DNA from 3 places in the Cupriavidus sp. SZY C1 genome. Region 3 is predicted to be linked to each of the others. Evidence: predicted binding sites of a transcription regulator. Region 3 holds the regulator's gene; each other region holds the start of a gene.

Evidence for each region. The regulator LexA, encoded in region 3, represses DNA repair genes until DNA is damaged. The targets are predictions, from matches to a motif close to ACTGTATNNNNATACAGT.
Region 1: the regulator LexA is predicted to act here: its motif matches at 4,705-4,722, upstream of recA (recombinase RecA).
Region 2: the regulator LexA is predicted to act here: its motif matches at 2,088-2,105, upstream of imuA (translesion DNA synthesis-associated protein ImuA).

Annotation. Positions count from the first base shown of each region.
Region 1 covers NZ_JAUANU010000007.1:266,635-273,348, forward strand. Annotated here, with positions in the region: gene sucD (succinate--CoA ligase subunit alpha) at 1-517, opposite strand, end outside; gene sucC (ADP-forming succinate--CoA ligase subunit beta) at 586-1,752, opposite strand; gene QTN24_RS13895 (DUF2889 domain-containing protein) at 1,840-2,511, opposite strand; gene recX (recombination regulator RecX) at 2,852-3,304, opposite strand; gene recA (recombinase RecA) at 3,482-4,543, opposite strand; gene QTN24_RS13910 (response regulator transcription factor) at 4,807-5,496, shown strand; gene QTN24_RS13915 (sensor histidine kinase) at 5,524-6,714, shown strand, end outside.
Region 2 covers NZ_JAUANU010000005.1:297,709-304,422, forward strand. Annotated here, with positions in the region: gene QTN24_RS11060 (Y-family DNA polymerase) at 1-1,205, opposite strand, end outside; gene imuA (translesion DNA synthesis-associated protein ImuA) at 1,138-2,031, opposite strand; gene QTN24_RS11070 (hypothetical protein) at 2,258-2,581, shown strand; gene QTN24_RS11075 (DUF1579 domain-containing protein) at 2,634-3,131, opposite strand; gene tehA (dicarboxylate transporter/tellurite-resistance protein TehA) at 3,363-4,373, shown strand; gene QTN24_RS11085 (DUF2880 domain-containing protein) at 4,342-4,710, opposite strand; gene QTN24_RS11090 (efflux RND transporter permease subunit) at 4,795-6,714, opposite strand, start outside.
Region 3 covers NZ_JAUANU010000004.1:14,102-20,815, forward strand. Annotated here, with positions in the region: gene QTN24_RS08330 (hypothetical protein) at 1-139, shown strand, start outside; tRNA gene QTN24_RS08335 (tRNA-His) at 261-336, shown strand; gene QTN24_RS08340 (AraC family transcriptional regulator) at 495-1,286, shown strand; gene QTN24_RS08345 (cupin domain-containing protein) at 1,366-1,791, shown strand; gene QTN24_RS08350 (hypothetical protein) at 1,901-2,074, opposite strand; gene lexA (transcriptional repressor LexA) at 2,232-2,888, opposite strand; gene QTN24_RS08360 (asparaginase) at 3,111-4,124, shown strand; gene rpsF (30S ribosomal protein S6) at 4,239-4,613, shown strand; gene priB (primosomal replication protein N) at 4,634-4,933, shown strand; gene rpsR (30S ribosomal protein S18) at 4,937-5,215, shown strand; gene rplI (50S ribosomal protein L9) at 5,246-5,698, shown strand; gene QTN24_RS08385 (replicative DNA helicase) at 5,829-6,714, shown strand, end outside.

The sequences.
Region 1 (6,714 bases), on a different contig from region 3:
GCGCGGTCAGCTGGCCCACGGCTTCGTACGTCAGCGTGCCCGAGCGCGACACCACGCCGATGCGGCCCTTCTTGTGGATGTGGCCCGGCATGATGCCGATCTTGATTTCGTCCGGCGTGATCAGGCCCGGGCAGTTCGGTCCCAGCAGCAGCGTCTTCTTGTTCTGCTTACGCATCTTGTCCTTGACTTCCATCATGTCGCGGACGGGGATGCCTTCGGTAATGCAGACCACCAGGTCCAGGTCGGCGTCGACGGCTTCCCAGATCGCGGCAGCGGCGCCGGCGGGCGGCACGTAGATCACCGACACGGTGGCGCCGGTCTGTTCCTTGGCGTCCTTGACGCTGGCGTAGATGGGAATGCCTTCGAAGTCCTCGCCGGCCTTCTTCGGGTTCACGCCGGCAACAAACGCGTTCTTGCCGTTGGCATAGTCGCGGCAGCCACGGGTGTGGAACTGGCCCGTCTTGCCGGTGATGCCCTGGGTGATGACCTTCGTGTCCTTGTTGATCAGAATGCTCATTTGCTAGTCCTTTTAGTCGTCCCGCCCGGCCCGTCGCTCACGTCGGCCTGGCGGCAACGCAGTTGTCCTTACTTGCCGGCGGCAGCGGCCACGACCTTCTGGGCAGCTTCTTCCATCGTGTCGGCCGAAATGATCGGCAGACCGGATTCGGCCAGCATCTTCTTGCCCAGGTCCTCGTTCGTGCCCTTCATGCGGACGACCAGCGGCACGCCCAGCTGCACGGCCTTCGACGCCGAGATCACGCCTTCGGCGATCACGTCGCAGCGCATGATGCCGCCGAAGATGTTCACCAGGATGGCTTCCACGTTCGGGTTCTTCAGCATCAGCTTGAAGGCTTCGGTCACCTTCTCGGTGGTGGCACCGCCGCCCACGTCCAGGAAGTTGGCCGGCTCGCCGCCGAACAGCTTGATCGTGTCCATCGTGGCCATGGCCAGGCCGGCGCCGTTCACCAGGCAGCCGATGTTGCCGTCCAGCGAGATGTAGGCCAGGTCGAACTTCGAGGCTTCGATTTCGTTGGCGTCTTCCTCGTCCAGGTCACGGTACGCGACGATTTCCGGGTGGCGGAACAGGGCGTTGGAGTCGAAGTTGAACTTGGCGTCCAGCGCGATGACCTTGCCGTCGCCGGTCAGGATCAGCGGGTTGATTTCGGCCAGCGAGGCGTCGGTTTCCCAGAACGCCTTGTACAGGCCCTGCAGCGCCTGGCGGGCTTGGGCGATGCTGGCGTCGGGCACGCCGATCTTGCGGGCGATGTCATCGGCGTCCGAATCCTTCAGGCCCTCGGCCGGGTCGACCAGCAGCGTGTGGATCTTTTCCGGGGTGTGGGCAGCCACTTCCTCGATGTCCATGCCGCCTTCGCTCGACGCCATCAGCGCCACCTTCTGCGACACGCGGTCCACCACCAGCGACACGTACAGTTCCTTCTTGATGTCGGCGCCTTCCTCGATCAGCAGGCGGTTGACCTTCTTGCCTTCCGGACCGGTCTGGTGCGTGACGAGCGTCATGCCCAGGATGTTCGTGGCGTAGGTCTTGACGTCCTCGATGCTCTTGGCCACCTTCACGCCGCCGCCCTTGCCGCGGCCGCCTGCGTGGATCTGTGCCTTGACGACCCACACCGGGCCGCCGAGCTGTTCAGCCGCCTTCAGGGCCTCTTCGACCGAGAAAGCCGGGATGCCGCGCGGAACCGGCACATTGTATTTGCGCAGGATTTCCTTGCCTTGGTACTCATGGATATTCATGCGTGTTTCCTTTCGGGTAGGCGTAAAGGGATGGGAAAAAAGGTGGAATCGAAGGGCTTTCGCCTGTTCCTGGGCCGACCGTGACGGTCAGCCCGACGTACCGTTGGGCCGGTGGGCCAGGGTGTCCTCGCCACCTGATGCCGGAGCATCGGCGCGTGACGCGGGCTGGGGGGGCGACGCCGCGGCGCCGGCTCTCGGTTTCGGCTGGTGACCATACCAGCGCGGGTAAAACTGGCGAACCACCTCGCCCTCGAAGTGCAGGGCGTGGCAGCCATGAAGCTGCATCGGCGGTTCGGGATTGGGGTCGTCGGCGCCGTCGCGGATCTTGAACACGTCGCCCGCGAAGGCCTGGATGGCGGTGGTCGGCAGCACGCCGGCCAGTTCGGTCAGATGGCTGCAGCCGGCCACGCTGCCAAGCCGGTCGCGCACGGCCTTGCGGAAGCCGCGCATCAGGTTCAGCCCGATCAACTGGCGGTAGGCCGGGCCGATCGTGTCGCAGTGTGTCGGATAGGGCACCCAGTCCGAGCACGCCTCGGCATCGACGATATTGAGCCGCAGGTCGATCGTCACACGCAGCCACAGGTCGTGCAGCGGCTGGCCTTCCGGACGGATGCGGTTGCCGGCCAGCTCGATGTCGCGCGGCTTGGTATCCGTCAGGCGCGCCTCGATGTCCCAGAGGCCGTCTTCCCGCAAATAGGCCTCGGCCGTGATGGCACGGCGATGACGCAAGGCGCGGTTGACGGGCGGGGAAAGCGGCATGACGGCGGGGCTGAGGCGGCAGGCTGATGTGTGGCGGTATTCGGGGGCAAGGCTCGACGCGCCCTCCGCGCCCGCTGATCTGCCGACAGTCCGGACCGTGCCGGACGGCCGCCTGGGCCGGAGAACTCGTGGAGTTTAACATGCCGCGATGCTTTGACCGGGAACATCCTGCCGAACGCCTTGTCGGCCGGGGATTGTTGCAGGGGCATCGGCGGCCAAGCCGCGCCGGACAAGGGCTGGCGGCAAATCCGACAGCGCGCCGCTGCGTTGCATCAGTGGTACGACAACTGGGTTGACGGCGCGCCCAATACCCCTTATGCGTACGGTGGTATGCAGCCGGCTACGCCTCGTCCTCGGCGCCGCGGATGATCTTGCCGACGACGGCGCGCGAGAAGCCGCGCGCGACCATGAACCGGATCTGCTTGGCCCGCGCCTCGGGCGAATCGGGCGGCGTGCCAAAGCGCTTGCGCCAGACTTCCGTCGCGCGCGCCAGTTCGCTGTCGCGCAGCTTTTCCTGCAGGTCGCGCAACTGGTCGTTGCCTAGCTGGTGGGTCTTGGCTTCCTGCATCACGCGGGCCGCGCCGTAGCGGCTGGCCCGGCGATGAACGAGGCTGTCGACAAAGCGTTCGTTGGACAGCCAGTTCTCACGCTCCAGCGCGTCGAGCAGCGCCTCCAGTTGCTCGGGCGATTCGGCATGCGGCGCCAGCTTGCGCGCCAGTTCGACGCGGCTGTGCTCGCGTCGCGACAGATAGCCGACGGCGCGGGCCTTCAGGGACAGGGGAGGGCGGGGCATGGGCCGGACTGGGAGGTGGGGAAAGGCCAGCGAGGGCCGGTGTCGACAGGTACGGTGCGATAGACCGATTAACCGATAGACCGATTGACCCATTAACCGATGGACCGATCGACCGTCAGAAACGACAAAGCCGCCGCAGGGGCTGCGACGGCTTCGGCCACCGGACCCGCGTGGCGATCAGTTGTCGACTTCAGCCGGTGCAGCCAGCACCGGGTTGGTCAGCGCCACGCCCAGCGCGGCACGGACCTTGTTCTCGATTTCCGAGGCGATGTCCGGGTTCTCGCGCAGGAATTCGCGGGCGTTGTCCTTGCCCTGGCCGATCTTCTCGCCGTTGTAGCTGTACCAGGCGCCCGACTTTTCGACGATCTTGGCGTCCACGCCAAGGTCGATGATCTCGCCCTGGCGCGAGATGCCCTGGCCGTAGAGGATGTCGAAGAACGCCTCGCGGAACGGCGGCGAGACCTTGTTCTTGACCACCTTGACCTTGGTCTCGTTGCCGACCACCTCGTCGCCCTTCTTGATCGAGCCGATGCGGCGGATGTCCAGGCGCACCGACGCGTAGAACTTCAGCGCGTTGCCGCCGGTCGTCGTTTCGGGTGATCCAAACATCACGCCGATCTTCATGCGGATCTGGTTGATGAAGATGACCAGGCAGTTGGTGCGCTTGATCGTGCCGGTCAGCTTGCGCAGCGCCTGGCTCATCAGGCGGGCCTGCAGGCCGGGCAGGGAATCGCCCATCTCGCCTTCGATTTCGGCCTTCGGCACCAGCGCGGCCACCGAGTCGATCACGATCATGTCGATCGAACCCGAGCGCACCAGTGCGTCGGTGATCTCCAGCGCCTGCTCGCCCGTGTCCGGCTGCGAGATCAGCAGGTTGCCCACGTCCACGCCCAGCTTGCTGGCGTACTGCACGTCCAGCGCGTGTTCCGCGTCGATGAACGCGCAGGTGCCGCCCAGCTTCTGCATCTCGGCCACCACCTGCAGCGTCAGCGTGGTCTTGCCCGACGATTCCGGACCGTAGATCTCGACCACGCGGCCGCGCGGCAGGCCGCCGACGCCCAGCGCGATGTCCAGCCCCAGCGAGCCGGTGGACACCACCTGGATATCCTGTTCCACGTCGCCATCGCCCAGGCGCATGATCGAGCCCTTGCCGAACTGCTTTTCGATCTGGGAGAGCGCGGCGGCAAGCGCCTTCTGCTTCTCAGCGCTCACGCCGGCGCCGGCCTTCTTGTCGTCCATGGTCGTCCTTCGGTTCAATTGATGGCAATTGGTGTATAAATAGGCCGCATGCGGCGCGGCGCCCCGTTTTTAAGCCTTTTCCGGTGGATTTCGGAGGCTTCGGCGCCTGGCCCGACCCCTGCGCAGGCCCCTTGCGGGACCACTCGCGCGGAATGACGGGTACTGTATAAAAAAACAGTATGCTTGGCAAGCCCCACCGGTACCGCAACCGGTGCGATGGCGATGCCGGCCACGAAAAAAGCTGGACAAGGGTGGAGACAACCATGCGGATTCTGATCGCCGAAGATGACGACGTGCTGGCAGACGGCCTGACACGGTCGCTGCGCCAGTCGGGCTATGCCGTCGACCACGTCGCCAATGGCGTGGAAGCCGATTCGGCGCTGTCCACGCAGACCTTCGACCTGCTGATCCTGGACCTGGGCCTGCCGCGCATGCCCGGGCTGGAAGTGCTCAAGCGGCTGCGCGCGCGCGGCGCGATGCTGCCCGTGCTGATCCTGACCGCGGCCGACGGCGTCGACGAGCGCGTCAAGGGGCTGGACCTGGGTGCCGACGACTACATGGCCAAGCCATTCGCGCTGTCCGAACTGGAAGCCCGCGTGCGGGCGCTGGTGCGGCGCGGCGCGGGCGGCGGCGCCACGCTGATGCGCCATGGCCCGCTGGCGTTCGATCAGGTGGGCCGCATCGCCTTCCTGAACGACCAGATGCTGGACCTTTCCGCCCGCGAGATCGGCCTGCTTGAGATTCTGCTCACGCGCAGCGGCCGGCTGGTGTCCAAGGAGCAACTGGTGGACCACCTGTGCGAATGGGGCGAGGAAGTCAGCAACAACGCGATCGAGGTGTACGTGCACCGGCTGCGCAAGAAGATCGAGGTGGGCGGCATCCGCATTGCCACGGTGCGCGGGCTGGGCTACTGCCTGGAGAAGTTCCAGCCGGCCATGGCCACCCATGGCTGACGCCGTGCCGCACGCCATGCCCCGCCGATGAGCCTGCTGCGCCTGCCCTGGCGACGCCCCGCCACGCCGGGCGCCGCCCGTCCCGATACCGCGCGGCCCACGCTTGCCGATGCCGCGGCCGAGGACACGGCGCTGGCCGACGCGCTGCCCCACCTGGAAGAATCCTCCGCCCATCCCGCCCCGCGCTCGCTGTTCGGCGAGATCCTGGACTGGATGCTGGCGCCGCTGCTGCTGCTGTGGCCGATGAGCATCGCGGTCACGTACCTGGTGGCCAAATCCATCGCCAACGGGCCGTTCGACCGCGCGCTGGAGGCCAGCGCCATCGTGCTGTCCCAGCAGGTGCGCGAGGTGAACGGGCGCGTGACGCTGCAACTGCCGCTGTCGGCCCGCGAGATCCTGCGCGCCGACGAGACCGACAATATCTATTACCAGGTGGTGGGGCGGCGCGGCGAATACGTGGCCGGCGACCACGACCTGCCGCTGCCGTCCGAGGAAGAGCAGGGCCATGCCGGGCTGGTGTCGATGCGCGACGACCGCGTGGCCGGCAACGACGTGCGCGTGGCCTACACCTACGTCGACCTGAAGAACGTGGGCGGCAACCAGCCGGTGCTGGTGCAGGTGGCCGAGACGCTGGACAAGCGCGCGCGGCTGGCCAACGAGATCATCAAGGGCGTGATCCTGCCGCAGTTCGTGATCCTGCCGCTGGCCGTGGTGCTGGTCTGGTTCGGCCTGACGCGCGGGCTGGCGCCGCTCACGGCCATCCAGCAGCGCATCCGCGCCCGCAATCCCGGCGATACGAGTCCGATCGACGAGCGCGCGGCGCCGCAGGAAATCACGCCGCTGGTGGCGTCGTTCAACGGGCTGCTGGCGCAGCTCGACCAGTCGGTGCAGACGCAGAAGCGCTTCATTGCCGACGCCGCGCACCAGATGAAGACGCCGCTGGCCGGGCTGCGCATGCAGGCCGAGCTGGCGCAGCGCGAGCAGTCGCCGGAGGAGTTGCGGCGCTCGCTGGCGCAGATCGCCGGCAGCTCGGAGCGCACGGCGCACCTGGTGACGCAGCTGCTGTCGCTGGCGCGCATGGAGAACCTGGCCGGCGCGGGCGGCATGGTGCCGCTGGACCTGTGCGCGCTGGCGCGCGACGTGGTCAAGGACTGGCTGCCGCAGGCGTGGGCGCGGCATATCGACCTGGGGCTGGAAGCCGACGACCATCCCGTGCTG
Region 2 (6,714 bases), on a different contig from region 3:
TGCAGCACGTTGTCGCGGCCCAGCCGGGCCACCAGCGTATCGAGCAGCCGGCCCAGCTCGGCCGGCTCCGCGCCGGGCTCCGGGAACAGCGAATCGCTCTGCGGCAGGCACGTCTCCATCGCCTCCACCCGCAAACCCAGCCCGCTCACCGGCGCGTGAAAACGCACCTTGTCCAGCTTCTCGCGCAGCAGCTTCGACAGGTGGACCGGGTCGCGGCTCGGCTGCGCCAGTGCCAGCGGCACCGGCGTGCTGTCGGTGTCCTCGCCCAGCCGATAGCGCTCGTGTTCCAGCACCAGCACGCAGCGCGTGACGCCGGCCTGCTGCGCCGCCAGCCAGCCGGACAGCGCCAGCAGCAGCCGCTGCGCGCCGGCCAGCACGCCATCGGCCGCTTCGATGCGGCCGGGCAGCTCCATGCGCTGCGCAAAGGCCGGGGGCGCCTCGAACCAGGCAAAGCCCGATGGGGCGTGGCCATAGGCCTGGTCCAGCCGCGCCAGCAGCTCGGTGCCGATGCGGCGCGACAGCCCCGCGCGCGGCAGGCGCCGCACCTGCGCGAGCGTGCGGCAGCCGATGCCTTCGAGCCATTCCGGGTCGGTGTACGCGTGCAGGCAATCCACGGGCAGGCGGTCCAGCAGCCGCGTCATGCGCGCCGGCTGGATCGCGCGGCGGGCCGGGCGGACGATGCCCCGCGGCGTGCGGCGCACCGGCTGGCGGGCCAGCCATGCCGCGCCCTGCGCCGTGGTGCCGCTGCCCACCTGCGCAAACGTGCCCAGTTGCCGCACGCGGGCGCGCACCTGCCGGCACAGCGCGCGATGGCCGCCGAACAGCCGCAGGCTGGCCGTGACGTCGAGCATCACCGTGGCCGATTCCGGCTCGGTGTCGATCGTCACGGCCGGCGTGAAGTGCAGCAGCGTCAGCGCCACCGACGTCAGCAGGTCAGCCTCGGCCGCCAGCCCGCGTTCCAGCTGCACCACATCGGCGGACAACGCCTGCACGCCGCCGCGCCGCATGCCGTAGCACACGCCCAGCGCCATGGCCGGCCCGTTGGCCAGCACCACGCGCTCGTGCTCCACCACCGCCACCGGCAGCTTGTGCAGCGTGCCGATGCCGGGGGCGGCCGGGCCGGGCGGGCCGGCGGGCTCAGGCCAGCTCGGCTGCAGCGCGTCCAGCGGCAGGCGCGGCAGGTGCACCGCGATCCAGTACGTCATCGGCAACATGGTCGGCACCCGCCGGCGTGGCGGGCAGGACGGCGGGCATGCCCGTGCGTTGCGGCACGTGGGCCATGCCTTCCAGCGGCAAAAGCAGCGGCGTGTCCCGCACGGGGCCGCGCCGCTTGTGGAAGTCGATCGACATCAGGTTGCCCGGCTGCGGCGACAGCGCCAGCCGCAGCACGGCGGGCGACGACTCATGCAGCACCCGCAGCGGCCGGAGCACCCAGACCACGGTGTCCCCGCCCTGCGCCAGCACCTGCAGGCGCCGCAGCGCCTCGGGCCGCGCGCGGCCCAGCCAGACCAGCACCGCGCCGAATGCCTGGCTGCGCAGCATCTGCTCGGCGGCCCAGAGCATGTCCGTGCGCTGCGACGCCAGCGTTGCCGCCGGGGTCGGGCGCACCCAGTACACCTGGCGCGCGGGCAGCCGGGCCGCCGCCAGGCTGGCGGCATTGGGCAGGTAGGGTGGATTGACCAGGCCGATGCGCCGGCCGCCGGCGGCCAGCGTGCGCAGCGCCGGCATCAGCAGGCGCAGTTCGCCCGTGCCATCGTGCGCCAGCATCAGCTCTGTCACGGCGCCGGCGGGCCAGCCGCCGCCGGGCAGCTCGGCGGTCAGCGCGTCGTAGCCGGTGGGACAGACGGGCAGGCGCCCGGCGCGGCCAAGCTGGCCCGCGCGCCACAGGCCCGGATAGCGCTGCTCCAGCTCGCGCACCGATTCGCGGGGCGCGGCCGGCGGCGGGCCATCGGGCGACGGCGCGGGCGGGGTGGAAGATGGCACATGGTCCGGTGCCGCCAGCGGCAACTGTCCATGCGGGGATGCGGTCATGGTGGGGCAGTCGTCCGGCCGGGGGGCGCCGGCGCGGACATAGGAATTCGTCGAATACTGTATGTTTATACAGTATCGGGACGAGCGCAAGCGCCGGACACCGCAAGTGGCGCGTCCAGCGCTTTGGCGGCCGGATTTGCGCGCTTGCCACAGTTGCGTGCGGTGGATTGCAAACAAGTGTCAAGTGTCATTGTGAAGTGTCAGGCAGTGCGGAAAAATGCGCTGCATGAAAAGGAATACGCGCGAGTGCGTTCATCTTCTGATCGAAGGCTTGCAACGTCAGGGCCCCCTGCGCCGTGACGCGCTGGCCGACGGGTGCGGCCTGACGGCCGAGGAAACCACGCGCGCGCTGAAGGCCGCGCGGCAGATGAGCGTGATCGACCATGTGCCCTACGGCCCCGGCACCCCGCCGGCCGCCGTCTTCTACCAGTTGACCGGCCGCCAGTTGCCGCCCGCGCGCAAGAGCACGCGCGTGCCGCCCGCCCCGGACGACCGCTTCCAGCCGTTGCTGGAAGCATGGTGGAACAGCAACGAACTCGACCGCGCCTGATCCAGCCTGATTCAGGCCGCCCGGGCCACCCCCGGGCCGGCCGCTTCCTTCCCTAGCGTTCCCGCCGGTAGCGGGCCTGCATGATCTGGATCCACTCGCCGCTGTCGGTCTGCATGAACGACGTCAGCGTGCGGTGGTCGTCATCCTGGAACGCGATGACGTCACGGTACTTCGCCATCTTGCCCGGCACCACGCTGCCGTCCGGGTTGAAGGCCGGGCCATCGGCGCGCAGCGTCAGCGTCTTGCCATCGGCCTCCAGGTCGCCTTCGTAGACCCACATGTGCGTCATCATCGAGCCGACGAAGGTGCCGACAAAGTGCTTGCGGGCCGGGTCGTAGCCCAGCGTCATCACCGTCACGGCCGGGCCGCAGCCGGGAAAATCGCCCTCCGAGCGGGTCTGCACCCAGGCGTCGCCGATCTTGCTGACCTGCTCGGGAATCCGCCACTTCTCGGTGGGGCCGTCCGGGCCCATCTGTGCCTCGCCCTCGGCCATCCAGTTGCCAGCCAGCTTGTGCAGCCAGCGGTGTTCGTTGGTGGTTTCGATGTTCATGCAAACGTCTCCAGTTCGGTTGCCACGGTTGCGCCGCCATCTTGTGTACAGCGTACACAAAGCCTAGTCGACGATCCGTCCGATGTCCACATTCGATCCGGAACATGACGAAAATGTCATGCGTCAACCCGATTGAGACGAATCAGCAACAGCTTGAGCCGGTCGCGTCAACGCCGCGCGCCAAGGCTGCGTACCATCCAAGGCATCAACCGGCACTTTTGCGAGCACATCATGGGCGCCCCCACCCCATCTTCCGTTTTTCGTACCATCCCGCTGTCGTTCTTCGGCATGGCGGTCGGCACGCTGGCCCTGGCCAACGCGTGGCGCGGCGCCGTGCGCGTCTGGGCTATCCCGGCCCTGCCCGCCGTGGTGCTGGCGGGCTTCGGCCTGGCGCTCTGGACGGTGCTGATCGGCGCCTACCTGCGCAAGTGGGCCGTGGCGCCCGATGCCGCGCGCGCGGAAATGGCCGATCCGGTGCAGTCGTCGTTCGCGGCGCTGATTCCCACCTCGACGCTGCTGGCGACGCAGATCGTCCAGCCCTACGCGCCGCAGGTGGCCATGGTGATGTTCGGGGTGGCGACGGTCGGGCAGCTCGCGCTGGGCGCCGCGCTGCACGGGCGGCTCTGGCAAGGCGGGATGGAACCGGCGGCCATCACGCCGGCGGCCTACCTGCCGGCCGTGGCGCCGGGTTTTGTCGGGGCCACGGCGGCGGCCATGTTCGGCTGGCACCAGGTGGGCATGATGCTGTTCGGCGTGAGCCTGCTGTCGTGGCTGGCGATCGAGTCGATGCTGCTGAACCGCGCGGCGGTCAACGCGCCGCTGCCCGAGGCGCGGCGCGCGCTGCTGGGCATCCAGATTGCGCCGCCCGTGGTGGGCGGCACGGCGTGGATGGCGCTGACGCACGGCCAGCCAGACCTGTTCGCGTATGCGTTGCTGGGCTACGGCCTGTACCAGGCGCTGGTGATGGTGCGGCTGGCGCCGTGGATTGGCGTGCAGCGGTTCTCGCCGGGGCTCTGGGCCTTCAGCTTTGGCGTGGCGGCGCTGCCCGGCATGGCCATCCGCATGGTGGAGCGCGGCGCCGGCGGCGTCATGCCGCAACTGGCGTTCGGCCTGTTCGTAGCCGCCAATGCCATCATCGGCGTGCTGCTGTGGAAGACGGCGGCGCGGCTGCTGCGCGGCGACCTGCTGCCCGCCGCGCGCCGGCCCGACCCTACTGCGGCAGCCGGACCTTCGGCACGATGAACTGGTTGCCCGGTGCGCGCATGACGTCGCACTGGGCATCGCCCTGCCGCGCCTCGCCGGCCTGGTTCACGAACGCGATGGTGCCCACCACGCTGTAGACGTCCTCGGCCACGCGGCGCGTGTTGCTGCCCAGCCAGCGGAACCGGTCGGGATTCGGCAGCTTGGCCTTGACCGCCTGCATGCAGGCAAGCGGAGCTTCGGGCGCCTCGGGGCGGCCGCCGCGCTGGCCCAGTTCCACGTTGACCGGGGCATCGGCCGCCGGGGCGATGGCCGGCAGGACCGCGGCCGTCACGAAAGCGATAGACGCCAGCAGCAAGCGGCGTGCATGCGTTGTCATGGGTATTCACTCCAACAAAAAACGGCCGGCACGCGCGATGCATGCCGGCCGGTTGCCATTGTACTGCGGCGGTTGCCTGGGCGATTACACGGACATGTCGCGCGCCTCGGGCTTGCGGTCGTCGAACCAGCGGTAGAGCACCGGCACCATCACCAGCGTCAGCAGCGTCGACGTGATCAGCCCGCCAATCACCACCACGGCCAGCGGCCGCTGCACCTCGGAGCCCGGCCCCGACGAGAACAGGAACGGCACCAGGCCCAGCATCGCGATGGTCGCGGTCATCATCACCGGCCGGAACCGCTGCGTGGCGCCGCGCACCACGGCGTTGCGCAGCGACATGCCCTGCTCGCGCAGCGTGCGGATGTACGACACCAGCACCACGCCGTTCAACACCGCCATGCCCCACAGCGCGATAAAGCCCACCGACGCCGGCACCGACAGGTATTCACCCGTGACGAACAGCCCGATGATGCCGCCGATCGACGCGAACGGCAGCACCGTGATGATCAGCGTGGCAAAGCGCAGCGAGTTGAACAGCAGGAACAGCAGGAAGAAGATCGCCGCGATGGTGAGCGGCACGATCAGCTGCAGGTGGCCCATGGCGCGTTCCATGTTCTGGAACTGGCCACCCCACTCGTAGTAGTAGCCCTCCGGCAGCTTGACCTTGCTCTCCGTGGCCGACTGCAGCTCGGCCACGAACCCGCCCAGGTCGCGGTCCTTCACGTTGATCATCACCACCACGCGGCGCTTGGCCATCTCGCGGCTGATCTGCGCGGGGCCGTCGCTGACCTCGATCTTCGCCACGCTCTGCAGCGGCACCTGCACGCCGTCCGGCGCCTGCACCAGCAGGTTGCGGATGGCCTGCACGTTGCTGCGGAATTCCTCGGGCAGGCGCACGGCCGCCGCAAAGCGGCGCTCGCCCTCGAAGATGTCCGTGGCACGCTTGCCGCCGATGGCGATCTCGATGATGTCGTGGATGTCCGACACGTTCAGCCCGTAGCGCGCGATGGCCGCCCGGTCGATCTCGATCGACAAGTACTGCTGGCCCGAGATCCGCTCGATCCGGATGTCCTGCGAGCCCTGGATGCCGCCCGCCACGCGCGCGATCTCGCCGGCCAGGTCACGCAGCTTGTCCAGGTCGTCGCCGAAGATCTTCACGGCGATGTCCGAGCGCACGCCGCTGACCATCTCGTCCACGCGGTCCGAAATCGGCTGCGCCATCACGATCTGCACGCCGGGAATGGCCTTGAGCTTGTCGCGGATGGCGTTGGCGATGTCGTCCTGCGTCCAGCCGTCGGGCCACTCGTCGCGGTCCTTCAGGCTGGCAATCGGGGTCGACTCGTTCTGGCCTTGCGGGTCGGCCGGGCTTTCGCCGCGGCCCACGCCGGACACCACCGACTTCACGCCGGGCACTTCCAGCACCAGCTTGTTGGCCTGCTTCTCCAGCTTGATCGACTCTTCCAGCGAGATGTTCGGCACGCGATCGATGGCCGGCACGATCGAGCCTTCCTTCATCTCCGGGATGAACGACGTGCCCAGCATCGGCACGATCAGCACCGTGGCCACGAACATCCCCACCGCGCCCAGCACCGTCTTCTTGCTGTTGAGCAGCGCCCAGTGCAGCATGCGCAGGTAGTGCCGCTTCATGAACGCGATGATGCGCGTGTCATGCTCGGCGCCGCCCTTGAGCAGGTACGACGACAGCACCGGTGACAGCGTCAGCGACAGGAACAGCGAGATCGCCAGCGCGATCGAGATGGTCACGGCCAGCGGCGCGAACATCTTGCCTTCCATGCCCTGCAGCGTCATCAGTGGCAGGAACACCAGGATGATGATGCCCACGCCCACGATCACCGGCGTGGCCACCTCCTGCACGGCCTTGACCAGGATCTCCGTGCGCGTGAGCCCGCTCTTGTCGGCGTGGCCCAGCCGCTCGAACGCGTTCTCCACCACCACCACCGATCCGTCCACCATCAGGCCGATGGCGATGGCCAGCCCCCCCAG
Region 3 (6,714 bases):
GGCCGGCAAGGCATTGCAGCGGGACGTCCTGAACGGAAAATCGAAACGCCTGCTCGGACTGTTTCCGACCGAGGCCGACACGATCGCCGCTATCAAGGAAGCAGTCCTGCTGGAAGCGAAGTGGGTAGGCCCCCGTTGAAGCGATCCCGCGCACCGGGCAGTACGAAATTTTTTGTGCGGAATACTAGCCATCTGCCGAGAATCCTTGTATAGTCTTGGTCTTCGCTGATCGACACATCGCTCAGCAAGCAATCTCTACGGTGGCTGTAGCTCAGTTGGTAGAGTCCAGGATTGTGATTCCTGTTGTCGCGGGTTCGAGTCCCGTCAGCCACCCCAAAGAATTTCCCGAAGCAGCCGCTCATTCGAGCGGCTGTTTTGCTTTCTGCGTCGGACGCAGCCATCGACGGACTCCCGCGACCTGTGGTTCACTGGCTGCTGTTCGCGGTGGAGCCCGGCAGATGATCCGACAAGCACGACCCTTGACGACTGACTGGGTGCAACGCGCCGTGCCGATGGAAGGCGTGGAGCGCATCGAGGCGTGGTTTCGGGGCAAGGCGTATGCGATGCATCGCCATGACACCTATGCCATCGGGCGCACGCTTGCTGGCGTGCAGCGCTTCAGCTACCGGCGCGCGCGGCGGGACAGCCTGCCCGGCAATACCATCGTGCTGCATCCCGACGAGATTCACGATGGCCAGGCCGGCACGGAGGAAGGTTTCCGATACCGGATGATCTACGTCGAGCCTGCGCTTTTTCAAGAGGTGCTCGGCGGCCAGGCGCTGCCGTTCCTTGAGGGCGGGGTAACAACCGACCCGCGACTGGCGGCCGCGACCGCCACGTTGCTCCAGCATGTCGGCTGCACGCTCGAACCGCTGGAACAAAGCGACGCGCTCGCCGAACTGGCGCATGCCTTGGCGGCCGTTGCCGGCACGCCCGCGCGTCGGTCAGGGGGCAACTTCCACGCGGCAAGCCTGGCGCGCGACTATCTGCAGGCAAATCAGACGCGCGTGGTGACGCTGGACGAACTCGAAACCGCGACGGGCCGCGACCGCTGGAGCCTGTCGCACGACTTCCGCACCTTCTACGGCACCAGCCCCTATCGCTACCTGACCATGCGCCGGCTCGACACGGTGCGCCGGCTGCTGCTGGCAGGCACCTCGCTGGCCGATGCGGCGGCCGGGGCCGGTTTTGCCGACCAGAGCCATATGACGCGCCATTTCTCGAAGACGTTCGGCCTGACGCCGGCGCGCTGGCTGCAGGTCGCCGGCGCCGGCGCCCGGCGCTGACAAGCACCCACGATCGTTCAAGACGGTGGCCAGTGCCCCGCGTAAGCTGGGGCACGTCAACCTTTGAACGGAGAAAACGATGTCCACGCCCTCGACGCCCCATGTCGCGCCTGCCGGCCGCGGTCAGTGCCAGACGATTGACCTTCTCGACAAGATTGCCCTGATCGACGGGCACTGGCAGCCGCGCGTCGTTGCGGAAATGAACGACTACCAGTTCAAGGTGGTGAAGGTCAAAGGCGACTTCGACTGGCATCGGCATGCCGATACGGACGAAACGTTCATCGTGCTCGACGGCGAGCTACGCATCGAGCTGCGGTCGGCTCCCGGAGGCGAGCAGGTTATCGTCCTGCGCGCCGGACAGATGGGTGTGGTGCCGAAGGGCGTCGAGCACAAGCCTTGCGCGGCAGAGGAGGTCCGGATGCTGCTGATCGAGCCGCGTGGCGTGGTGAACACCGGCGACGGCGCGACGAGCGAGCGTACGGTCCAGAATGACCAGTGGATCTGAAACGTTCCAAAGAAAAAACCGGCCGCCGACGGGGTTCGACAAGGCCGGGGGTGCGCATCACGCCAATGCGACAGGAGTACGGGGACGTGTAGGGTTCAGTCGAACCGGTTCAGTCGAACGATTTGGCGCTTGGCTCGGCCAATTCCAGCATGCGGCAGATGGCGGCCATATTGCCGACCATCGTGCGGCGCTGGGCGCCCTGGTAGACGCGCACGCCCTTGATCTGGCGGAACGGTACCGGTTTGACCGGGCGGCGGGAAGCGATGGGATTCGATTGCAGCATGGCAGCACCTCGTAATTTGCGGTCAGCAGTGGTCCGCACCCGTCGTCCAGCAAGGACGGGGCGGCATGGGCAAGGCAAAGCGGGTGACCCGGGCAGACGGCCGTGCTGCCGAAGTCTCGGAGACACGGAGGCGCCGTTCTGGCGTCTCCGCTTGTTGCTAGAAACCTGACGATCGAATCAGGCCGACAGCAATACCTTCCAGTGAGAATTCGTCGCGCCCCGAATGGAGCACGATGTTTTCGAAATCGGGGTTCTCGGCGATCAGTTCGACGGTGTCGCCGCGTTTCTTGAGTCGCTTGACCGTAACGTCCTCGCCGATGCGGGCCACGACGATCTTGCCGTTGGCCGCCTCGCTGGCCTTCTTCACGGCCAGCAGATCGCCATCAAAGATGCCGGCGTCGCGCATGCTCAGGCCGCGTACGCGTAGCAGGTAGTCGGGCCGTTCGTCGAAGACCGAGGCGTCCACCTGGTACTGGCGATCGATGTGCTCGGCGGCCAGGATCGGGCTACCCGCCGCGACGCGGCCCACCAGCGGCAGTGTCAGTTGCAGCACCCCCGCCATCGGCAGCGAGAACTGGTCCGAGCGTTCCGAATCGCTTCGCGCCACCTTGAGCCGGATGCCACGCGACGCGCCCGGCGTCAGCTCGATCACGCCCTTGCGCGCCAGGGCCCGCAAGTGTTCCTCTGCCGAATTGGGCGAGGAAAATCCGAACTCGGCCGCGATTTCCGCGCGGGTCGGCGGGAAGCCGGTGTTCCGGATCGTGTCGCGGATCAGGTCGAAGATCTGCTGCTGCCGGGGTGTCAGGGTCGCCATGGTTCGCCGGTCTCGTGCCTAAGCACTGTATGTTTAAACAGTATGCTGTGATTTTATACAGTATCGTGTGAAGTGCAAGCACAATTTGCGATCCCGGGCAGACACGCGCGACACCCCGTTGGCACGCACGGGTTTTTCACGGGCGCGCGGCGGCGGGCAGGGCAGTTACAATCGGCGCCCACGGCCGCTTGCCTGGCGGCCGCCAATGATCAAGCGTCGCCCATGCCAGATTCCTCGCACCCACGTCTTCCGCGTATCGTCGTGCTCGCCACCGGCGGCACCATTGCCGGTTCGTCCGGCAGTCCCGCCAGCAGCGCCCATTACCAGGCCGCCACCGTGCCGGTGTCCCAACTGGTGCAGGCAGTGCCGCCGCTGGCCGACGTGGCGCGTGTGGAAGCGGAGCAGGTGGCGCAGGTCGATAGCAAGGACATGATGTTCGGCCTGTGGCAGCAACTGGCCGAGCGCGTGGCGCACTGGTCGGCGCAGCCTGACGTCGCGGGCATTGTCATCACGCATGGCACCGATACGCTTGAAGAAACGGCCATGTTCCTGCAGCTCACGCAGGCGTGCCCCATACCGGTGGTGGTCACGGCGGCAATGCGGCCGTCGACCTCGCTGTCCGCCGATGGCCCGCTGAACCTGCTCGACGCCGTGCGCGTGGCAGCCAGCGCCGACGCACTGGGGCAGGGCGTGCTGGTAGTGCTGAACCAGCAGATCCATGCCGCGCGGGACGTGACCAAGGCGCATACGTCGGCCGTGGACGCATTTGTCTCGCCGATGACCGGACCGGTCGGCTTTGTCCAGGACGCCTATGTCCGCTTCACGCGACAGCCGGCCCGGCCGGACGCGGCGCGCTTGCCGGTGCCGGCGGCGTGGCCGATGGTCGAGGTCGTTGCCAGCTATGCCCAGCCCGGCCGGGTGGCGTTAGATGCGCTGGTGGCGGCGGGCGTGGAAGGGCTGGTCGTGGCGGCGGCCGGCAACGGGTCGGTCCACGAGACGCTGGCAGCGGCGCTGGCCGATGCCGCGGCTGCCGGCGTGGCCGTCGTGCGCAGCTCGCGGACCGGCGCGGGGCATGTGGCGATCCCGGCACGGCCGGCGCCCGACGCCGGCATCTTTGTCTCGGCCGGCGACCTCAATCCCTACAAGGCCAGGGTGCTGTTGCTGCTGGCCCTGGCCGCCGACCCCGGCCTGGCTCGCGACGCCGCGCGCCTGCAGGCGCTGTTTGCGGCGTATTGAGCCCCCGGCCCGGCAACCTTGCGAAGCAGCGGGGTTCCGGGCTATACTCGCGGGCTATTCAACCTTGCCGCACCGGACGTGACGCCCGGGTGGCTCATCCCAAAAGGAGCGTCAATGCGTCATTACGAAATCGTATTTATCGTCCATCCGGACCAGAGCGAACAAGTGCCGGCGATGATCGAGCGTTACAAGCAGCTCGTCACGTCGCAAAACGGCCAGGTTCACCGCGTGGAAGACTGGGGCCGCCGTCAGATGGCCTACATGATCCAGAAGCTGGCCAAGGCTCACTACGTTTGCCTGAACATCGAATGCGGCAAGGACACGCTGGCTGAACTCGAGCACGCGTTCAAGTTCAACGACGCCGTGCTGCGTCACCTGATCGTCCAGACCAAGAAGGCCGAGACGGCGCCGTCGCCGATGATGAAGGAAGTGCAGCGCGAAGAAGCCCGCAAGGCCGCGCAAACGACCACGGAAGGCCAGCCCGCCTGAGCGCGGACTGCGGTGCCGCGGTGAACCAGCTCCGGCTGACCGCCACGCTGGCCGAGCGCGATACGTTGCGCTACACGCCGGCCGGCATCCCCGTCGTCAACTGCATCCTGCAGCATGCCGGCGAGGTGATGGAGGCGGAAACGCCCCGGCAGGTGGAATTCGCGATCGTGGCCATGGGCATTGGCCCCATTGGCCAGCGGCTCGAGCGCATGCCGCTCGGCACGCTGATCGATTGCGAGGGTTTCCTGGCCCGCAAGCACCGCAACAGCAAGACGCTGGTCTTTCACATCACTCGATGTAAAGCATTCGAAAAGGATTGAATCATGGCATTCGTCAAACGTGACAACAAGAACAAGAAGCGCTTCCAGCAACAGAACCCGCTGTTCAAGCGCAAGCGCTTCTGCCGCTTCACCGTGGCTGGCGTCGAACAGATCGACTACAAGGATCTGGACACGCTGAAGGACTTCATCGGCGACAACGGCAAGATCACGCCGGCTCGCCTGACCGGTACCAAGGCTCACTATCAGCGTCAGCTCGATACGGCCATCAAGCGCGCCCGCTTCCTGGCGCTGCTGCCGTACACCGACCTGCACAAGAACTGATAGGCCCAGGACCGCAAGGAGAAATACACGATGCAAGTCATTCTGCTGGAAAAAGTCATCAACCTGGGCAACCTGGGTGACATCGTTCGCGTGAAGGACGGTTACGCACGTAACTTCCTGATCCCGACCAAGCGCGCCCGCCGTGCGACGCAAACCGCCATTGCCGAGTTCGAGGTGAAGCGCGCCGAGCTGGAAAAGGCCGCTGCCGAGAAGCTGGCCGCCGCGCAAGCCGAAGGCGAGAAGCTGAACGGCCTGACCGTCCAGATCACCCAGAAGTCGGGTGTGGACGGCCGCCTGTTCGGTTCGGTGACCAACGCCGACATCGCCGCAGCCCTGGAAGGCCAAGGTTTCAAGGTGGAAAAGTCGCAAGTGCGTCTGCCGAACGGCCCGCTGAAGGTCGTTGGCGACTACGCCGTCGGCGTGTCGCTGCACACGGACGTGCTGGTCGACATCACCGTGTCGGTGCTGGGCGACCACGCCTGAAGCCGTACCCGCGACGAGGCGCCGGCCCTGGCCGGTGTCTCCGACGCACCCCGAAAGGCAGGAGCCACGCTCCTGCCTTTTTTGTTGGCACGCCGTCCCGCACCGGTCCGCGCCGCTATAATTGCCCCCCATGAACGCGCCCGCCGCAGATCCCCAACTAGACAGTCTCAAGGTACCTCCGCACTCGATCGAGGCCGAACAATCGGTGCTCGGCGGGCTGCTGCTGGACAACGCCGCTTGGGACCGCATTGCCGATTTCCTGTCCGAAGCCGATTTCTACCGCTTCGACCACCGGATGATCTTCCAGAGCATCGCCCGGCTGATCTCCGCCACCAAGCCGGCGGACGTGATCACCGTGTTCGAGATGCTGCAGGTGGCCGGCAAGGCCGAGGAAGTGGGCGGGCTCGCGTACCTGAACTCGCTGGCGCAGAACACCCCGAGCGCGGCCAATATCCGCCGGTACGCCGAGATCGTCCGGGAACGGTCGGTGCTGCGCAAGCTCGTGACCGTGGCCGACGACATCGCCTCGGCCGCGTTCGCGCCGAAGGGCCGCGAGGTGCGCGAACTGCTGGACGAAGCAGAATCCAAGGTTTTTGCGATTGCCGAGGAAGGCTCGCGTGGCCAGAAGGGCTTCCAGGAAATCCAGCCGCTGCTGACGCAGGTGGTGGAGCGGATCGACGAGCTGTATCACCGGGATACCACCACCGACGTGACCGGCGTCCCCACCGGCTTCATCGACCTGGACCGGATGACCAGCGGCATGCAGCCTGGCGACCTGATCATCGTGGCCGGGCGCCCCTCGATGGGCAAGACCGCGTTCTCGCTGAACATCGGCGAGCACGTGGCCGTGGAGCAGGGCCTGCCTGTGGCCGTGTTCTCGATGGAAATGGCCGGCGTGCAGCTTGCCATGCGGATGCTGGGTTCGGTCGGCCGGCTCGACCAGCACCGGCTGCGTACCGGCCGCCTGCTGGACGAGGACTGGCCGCGCCTCACCCATTCGATCCAGCGCATGAACG